Linked DNA regions of Pleomorphomonas sp. T1.2MG-36. The main gene of each other region encodes a partner of the protein of the gene in region 2 in a complex. Links are inferred from orthologs where the notes say so. Each region holds a gene or a part of one and is shown on either strand. Other genes may lie near its edges.

Region 1 (3,311 bases), on a different replicon or contig from region 2:
CACTTAAAGATCAGAAGATGGCGAAACAAGGTAGAGTTTCCAGCGCCGTATTGACAAGACGGCGGCGTGCGCCAAAGACAGGCGGCAGGGTTGGCGACAGAGATGCCTCCGGCCCTTCGGGACTTGGGCCTTCGCGGCTTTGGCGGAGAATGGAGAGGCCAGCATGACCATTTCCGAAGCGCTTGGACGGGTGCGGGCGGTGATCGAGGGGGCCGAGGAGGAGGCCGGACGGCCAACCGGTTCGGTGACGTTGATCGCCGTTTCCAAGACCTTTCCGGAGGCCGATGTCCGTGCCGCCATCGCCGCCGGGCAGTTCGTCTTCGGCGAAAACCGCGTGCAGGAGGCCGCCACCAAGTTTCCGTCGGTAAAGGCGGATTTCCCCAGCGTTGAGCTGCATCTGATCGGACCGTTGCAGTCAAACAAGGCGCGCGAAGCGGTGGCTTTGTTCGATGTCATCCACAGCGTCGACCGCGACAAGATCGCGGCGGCTCTTGCCAAGGAAATGCGGACGCAGAACCGTTTCCCCAAGCTGCTCGTGCAGGTCAACACCGGGGAGGAGCCGCAAAAGGCTGGTATCGCGCCGCGCGAAACGGTGGACTTCGTGAAGCGCTGTCGCGACGTGCACGGCCTCGCCATTACCGGGTTGATGTGCATCCCGCCGGTCGGCGATCCGCCAGCGCCGCATTTCGCGTTGCTCGACGAACTGGCGCGGCGGGCTGGGGTGGCCTTCCGCTCGATGGGCATGTCGTCGGATTACGAAACGGCGATCGGCCAGGGCGCGACGCATGTGCGGGTCGGCAGCGCCATTTTTGGCTTCCGGGACTACGGCGCCGCCTGAGCGCCCAGCGCCCTGTCGATGGCCGGTCTCAGTTCCGTCGAGATTCTGTCGGGCGTAAGCGGCCCCACCAGCTTGGCGACGATGTGACCGTCGGCCACCACGAAGGTTTCGGGCACGCCATAGACGCCCCAGTCGATGCCGACGCGACCTTTGCGATCGGCGCCGACGGCGGCATAGGGATTGCCGAGGCCGTTGAGGAAGCGCAGCGCCTGATCGTCGGCGTCCTTGTAGTTGAGCCCGTAGAGGCGGATACGCCGGTCCTCGGCGATTTTGGTCAGCAGCGGATGCTCGGCACGGCAGGGCGCGCACCAACTGGCGAACACGTTGACGACGGAAACGCCTTTGGCGAGGTCGGTCGACGAAAGACCGGGAACCGATGCTCCGTCTTGCGTCAGTCCGGCGACGGCGTCGAGCCGGAAGTCGGGAACCGGTTTGCCAATCAGTGCGGACGGTACCTCCGCCGGGTCGCCCGCTCCGAGTCTTGCGTAGAACAAGGCGGCAAGCGCCAGAAACAAGACGAGCGGAACGAGCGCGAGAAGGCTGGCGCGGCGGCGGGAAGACGTGCTCAAGCCTGCGTCTCCAGCTTGGCGTCCAATGATGTTTCGGGCGCCAGTCGAGCCGCGGCGCGCGCCGATCGGCGGGTCAGGCCTTGCGCCTCAAGGGTCCTCAGCGTGTGTCTCAAACGGCGATGATCCAGAACCACCCAAAACGTGAGGCCGAAGGCGGCAAGCGCGGCCGCTCCGTAGCTCAGGACAATGAAGCCGGCATAAGGGCCGAGAGAAGCGATCATCGGGCGGCTCCGGCGGCAGTCAGGCCGAGCGCGCGAATGCGCCGACGCAAAATCTCATTGCGCATGGCGGCCAGGTGCAGCGTGGCGAGAAGGGCGGTGAAGGCCAATGCCATGGCCGCGAGCGGCAACAGCATGGTGACGTCGATGGTCGGACCGTCGATACGGAACACCGAGGCAGGCTGGTGCAGAGTGTTCCACCAGTCGACCGAGAACTTGATGATCGGCAGATTGACCGAACCGACCAGGATCAGGATTGCGGCGGCGCGCGCGCCGCGCGTCGGATCCTCGATGGTACGCCAGAGTGCGATGAGGCCGAGATACATGATGAACAGCACCAGCACCGAGGTGAGGCGCGCATCCCACTCCCAGTAGGTGCCCCACATCGGCCGACCCCACAGCGATCCGGTCACCAGGGCCAGCGCGGTGAAAGTGGCACCGATCGGGGCGGCCGCGCGAGCGGCGACATCGGCAAGCGGATGTCGCCAGACCAGGGTGCCGAGCGCGGACACGGCCATGATGGCGTAGGTCAGCATGGACAACCAGGCGGCGGGCACGTGGATGTACATGATCCTGACGGTCTCGCCCTGCAAATAATCAGCCGGCGAGCGGATGACCAAGGCGAGACCGCCGGCGAACAACATGACGGTGAGCCCGGCAAGCCAGGGGATCAGGCGGCCGGCAAGTGCTAGGAAGCGTGTTGGATTGGCCAGATCGGCGAGGGGCATGCTTGCCTCGGAGCGTGGGTGCGCGGCCGTCAATCGCGGCTTCGACGTATTCCAGACTGCACAAATAGCGGCTTCGTCGGCGACCGGCAATCCGCAGCGGCGCGAAGGACGCTCAGGGCGGCACCGTCAGTCGCCAAGTCCGGCGATGGCCCGGGCAAAGTCGCGGGCAGCAAAGGGCTCAAGATCGTCGATCCCCTCGCCGACGCCGATGAAGTGCACCGGCAGGCCAAACTTCTCGGCGATGGCGACGAGGATGCCACCGCGCGCCGTACCGTCGAGCTTGGTCATGACGAGACCGGTGACACCGGCCGTCCGGCCGAAGGCTTCCACCTGGGAGATGGCGTTCTGGCCGGTGGTAGCATCGAGCACCAGCAGCACGTCGTGCGGCGCGGTGGGGTCAATCTTGCGGAGGACGCGGACGACCTTCTCGAGTTCGGCCATCAGTTCGGCCTTGTTCTGCAAGCGGCCGGCCGTATCGATCATCAGAACGTCAATGCCCTCGGCTTTCGCCCGGGTCAACGCGTCGAAGGCGAGGCCGGCCGAATCGGCGCCAACGTCGCGGGCAACGATCGGCACGTTCGTGCGCCCGGCCCAGACCTTCAACTGGTCGATGGCGGCGGCACGGAAGGTGTCTCCGGCGGCCAGCATGACTTTTCGGCCCTCGGAGGTGAACTTCAAGGCCAGCTTGCCGATGGTGGTGGTCTTGCCGGACCCGTTCACGCCGACCACGAGCACCACCTGCGGCGCCTTGTCGACCTTCAGTGCGAAGGGGATGGCGACCGGGGCGAGGACATTTTCCACCTCGGCTGCGAGAATGGTCTTCACCTCGTGGTCGGTGATGTCCTTGCCATAGCGCTCGGCGGACAGGCGCTCGGCGATAGCCGACGATACGGCAACGCCAAGGTCGGCCTGGATCAACACGTCCTCAAGTTCCTCGAGTGTGTCGGCGTCGAGCTTG
Region 2 (3,959 bases):
GGCAAGCCGGAGGTCATTCCGATCGCCACCAAGGCAACGGAACAGTATAATGCCGGGCGTCTCGCGGTATACAAGCTGCTCAACAACGGCACCGCCGACGATCTCAAGGCGGCCGATGCCGGCTTCAACGGTCTCGTCCAGCGGCTCAATCTGGTGATCAAGGCGGTCGGCGAGGGGCAGGAGGCGGCGCAGCTCGGCAAAGTGCTGAAATCAGCCACCGCCTACCAGGAGGCCTATCGTCAGGCCAACCAGATTTCCACCGACCTCCGCACGCTGACCGCCAAGGATCTGCTCAACGCCTCGGCGGCGATCGCCGACAAGGTGGCGGCCGTCCGCGCCGCCGCCTCGGTCGAATCGACCTCGATCGGCGTGGCCACCACCGGTCTCATCGACACCATTCGGCGCATGCTGCTGATCGTGGCCGGCGTGTCCCTGGTTGGCGCAGTTGTGCTGGCCTTCGTGATCGGCCGCTCCATCTCCCGCCCCGTGGTTGCCATCTCGCGCGCCATGGAGAAAGTATCCGACGGCGACCTGAGGACGGAAGTCCCCGGTCGCGGCCGCAAGGACGAAGTCGGCGCCATGGCCGACGCCCTCGAAGTGTTCAAGACAAGCCTCGCCCAGGCCGCCGAAGCGCGTGCCGCCCGCGAGGCCGACGCGGCGGCGCAGGCCGAACTGCGGCGCGCGGAGGTGCACCAGCTCGCCGACATGTTCGAGCAGACCGTCGGCGGCATCGCGTCGTCGCTGGCCGCCGCCGCCGGGCAGCTCAACGGCTCGGCCCAGACGCTCTCCCAATCCTCCACCGACGTGACGCAGAAGGCATCCACCGTCGCCACCGCCTCCGAAGCGGCCTCCGCCGGCGTCGGAACCGTCGCCGCCGCGGCCGAGGAACTGGCGTCGTCGATCGCCGAAATCGGCCGGCAGGTGAACGAGTCGACCGAAGTGGCCTCGAAGGCCGTGCAGGACGCCTCCGAGACCGCCGCCAAGGTGCGCGAGCTGTCGGAAGCAGCGCGCAAGATCGGCGCCGTCGTCGACCTCATCAACACCATTGCCGGACAGACCAACCTCCTTGCGCTCAACGCGACCATTGAGGCGGCGCGTGCCGGCGAGGCGGGCAAGGGCTTTGCGGTGGTCGCCGCCGAGGTCAAGCAGCTCGCCGACCAGACCGCCAAGGCCACCAGCGAGATCGGCGCCCAGGTGGCGGCGATCCAGGCATCGACGGCCGATTCGAGCGACGCCATCATGCGCATCACCGAGACTATCGGTCACATATCCAAGGTGTCCAACACGGTCGCCGGCTCGGTGCGCGACCAGGGCACGGCAACGCAGGAAATCGCCGATTCGGTACAGAAGGCAGCCGAAGGCACCAGCACGGTGGCGAGCAACATCGTCAAGGTGGGCGAAGCGGCCGGCGACTCCGCTGCCGCCGCCCAGGAAGTGCTGCACGCCTCCGACGCGTTGTCGGCGCAGGCAGAACGTCTGCAGGGCGAACTGCAGCGCTTCCTCGTCACCATCCGGGCGGCATGATCCGCCCCGGCCGGTGAGAGATCTCAGTCGAGGCCGTTTCTGAGCGCGGCGGCGGTGGCGATCGGCGAGATCGCCGCCGCAGTCAGCGTCAGCGCCACGATGAGAAGAAAGGGCGTGCGGAAGGCGGCCGGATCGAAGGCGACGGCTGTCGCCGCGGCAACGCCAAAGATGAGCACCGGCACGGCGAAGGGCAGCACCAGGATCGGCAGCAACAGCCCGCCGCGCCTCAGCGACACGGTCAGGCCGGCGCCAATCGCCCCGAGGAACGTCAGGGCCGGCGTGCCTGCGACAAGGGTCGCCAGCGTGGCCAGCGTCACGTCGGCAGGCATGGCCAGGAGCAGCGACAGGAAAGGGGCCGCGACGATGAGCGGCAGGCCGGTCGCCGTCCAGTGGGCCATCACCTTGACGATCACCAGGAGTTCCAGCGACCGCCCCGAAGCGACCATCAGGTCGAGGGCGCCGTCGTCGCGATCGGCCTCGAACAGACGGTCGAGGCCGAGCAGCGTGGCGAGCAGCGCCCCGATCCACAGGATGGCCGGACCGAGCCGGGACAGGAGGTTGAGGTCCGGACCGATGGCAAAGGGAAAGATCGTCACCACGATCAGATAGAACAGCACGCCCATCAGGGCGCCGCCACCGATGCGCACGGACAGGCGCAGTTCGCGAACGTAGAGCGCGACGAGCGGCGACATCAGGCAATCTCCCCGGCAACGAGACGAAGCGGACGAGCGCCAGCAAGGCCGATGGCGAGGTGGGTGGCGGCGACGATTGCCCCTCCGCAGCCCACATGGGCGGCCATCAGACCGACGAGGCTTGCCTCAGAGGCGGCGTCGAGGGCGGCGGTCGGCTCGTCGAGCAGCCAGAGCGGCCGCCGCACGGCGATGAGGCGGGCGATGGCGAGCCGCCGCCGCTGCCCGGCCGACAGATAGGCGGCGGGCAGGGCCGCAAGGTCGGCAAGACCGACCGCCTCGAGCGCGACCTCCACCGACGCGCCGCCGTCCGCGCCGAGAAAATCCCGCCAGAAGGCAAGGTTTTCACCGACCGTCAGCGCAGGCTTCACGGCATCGCGATGGCCAAGATAGTGGGCGTATCGGCCGACCTCTTCAGGATCGGCGACGCCATCGGCCAGAAAGCGCACCGAACCCTGGGCCGGGCGTCCGAGCCCGGCAAGGGCCCTCAGCAGCGTCGACTTGCCGACGCCGTTCGGACCGGTGACCAGTACGGCCTCGCCACCGACCACCTCGAAGGCGATGTCCTCGATCACCCGGCGACCGCCGCGGTCGACACCAAGCGCCTCGACCACGAGGCGAAAGGGCTGGAAGGGCTGGTTCACGGGCGTCTCCGGCGCAAACGGCGGTCTCTCCCAATAGAGCATCGCAGCCAATGGCGTAAGCCGCTTTCGCGGCGCGCCCGGCAGAACCGGGCTTGGCGCGCGGAATGAAGCCTCATGTGGTAGAATTTCGTACACAAGGTCTGGTGAGGCGTCACCTTATTCTCTATAAGGCGCAAGGAAGTCTCCGGTCGCCATATGACCATTACGTAAACGTCAAACAGCTCGCCGGTGGCGAGGACCTTGCCCCGAACGGATGCCGGCGCTGCCGCGCTCCGGCCCCGGCAAGGCGCCCCCGGCATTGAAAGGGGCCCGCGCATGCCGTCGCTCGACAGCTTCAAGTCCAGGAGAGAACTTCAGGTCGGTTCGAAGACCTACGTCTACTACGACCTGAAGGCAGCCGAGGAGAACGGCCTCGCCGGCGTCTCGCGTCTGCCGGTATCGCTGAAGGTGATTCTCGAAAACCTGCTGCGCTTCGAGGATGGCCGCTCGGTGACGCAGGTCGACATCAAGGCCATGGCCGCCTGGCTCGACAACAAGGGCAAGCTCGACAAGGAGATCGCCTATCGCCCCGCCCGCGTCCTGATGCAGGACTTCACGGGCGTACCGGCCGTGGTCGATCTCGCCGCCATGCGCGACGCCATGGTCGCGCTCGGTGGCGATCCCGGCAAGATCAACCCGCTCGTCCCCGTCGATCTGGTCATCGACCATTCCGTGGTGGTCGACTATTTCGGCAGCGCCTCGTCGCTGACCCAGAACGTCGTCCGCGAATACGAACAGAACATCGAGCGCTACAACTTCCTGAAGTGGGGGCAGAACGCCTTCCATAACTTCCGAGTCGTGCCGCCCGGCACCGGCATCTGCCATCAGGTCAACCTCGAGTACCTCGCCCAGACGGTGTGGACCCTCGACGAGGACGGCGTCACCTACGCCTATCCCGACACCTGCGTCGGCACCGACAGCCATACCACCATGGTCAACGGCCTCTCGGTGCTCGGTTGGGGCGTCGGCGGCATCGAGGCCGAGGCGGCCATGCTTGGCCAGCCGGTGTCCATGCTGATTCCCGAAGTCATTGGCTTCAAGCTGATCGGCAAGGTGGCCGAGG

The links. Proteins that work in one complex are often made in the same cells at the same time.
Region 1: the proteins of ccmB (region 2) and QQZ18_RS17955 are in contact, whole or in part, in a solved structure (PDB 8CE8), measured with the Escherichia coli proteins. The link is inferred for Pleomorphomonas sp. T1.2MG-36 from one-to-one orthologs.

Annotation. Positions count from the first base shown.
Region 1 is NZ_CATNLY010000045.1:74,715-78,025, reverse strand. What follows is about bases 490-3,311. They hold QQZ18_RS17955 (heme ABC transporter permease), read right to left. Parts: upstream 2,354-3,311; coding sequence 1,625-2,353; downstream 490-1,624. Other genes in these bases: ftsY (signal recognition particle-docking protein FtsY), read right to left, coding at 2,480-3,311; ccmD (heme exporter protein CcmD), read right to left, coding at 1,404-1,628; QQZ18_RS17965 (DsbE family thiol:disulfide interchange protein), read right to left, coding at 823-1,407; QQZ18_RS17970 (YggS family pyridoxal phosphate-dependent enzyme), read left to right, coding at 490-838. In the rest of the region: more of QQZ18_RS17970, read left to right, coding at 164-489. UniProt on the Escherichia coli protein: Required for the export of heme to the periplasm for the biogenesis of c-type cytochromes.
Region 2 is NZ_CATNLY010000034.1:293,631-297,589, forward strand. What follows is about bases 383-3,362. They hold ccmB (heme exporter protein CcmB), read right to left. Parts: upstream 2,217-3,362; coding sequence 1,548-2,216; downstream 383-1,547. Other genes in these bases: QQZ18_RS17175 (HAMP domain-containing methyl-accepting chemotaxis protein), read left to right, coding at 383-1,524; ccmA (heme ABC exporter ATP-binding protein CcmA), read right to left, coding at 2,216-2,857; acnA (aconitate hydratase AcnA), read left to right, coding at 3,173-3,362. Outside these bases: more of QQZ18_RS17175, read left to right, coding at 1-382; more of acnA, read left to right, coding at 3,363-3,959. UniProt on the Escherichia coli protein: Required for the export of heme to the periplasm for the biogenesis of c-type cytochromes.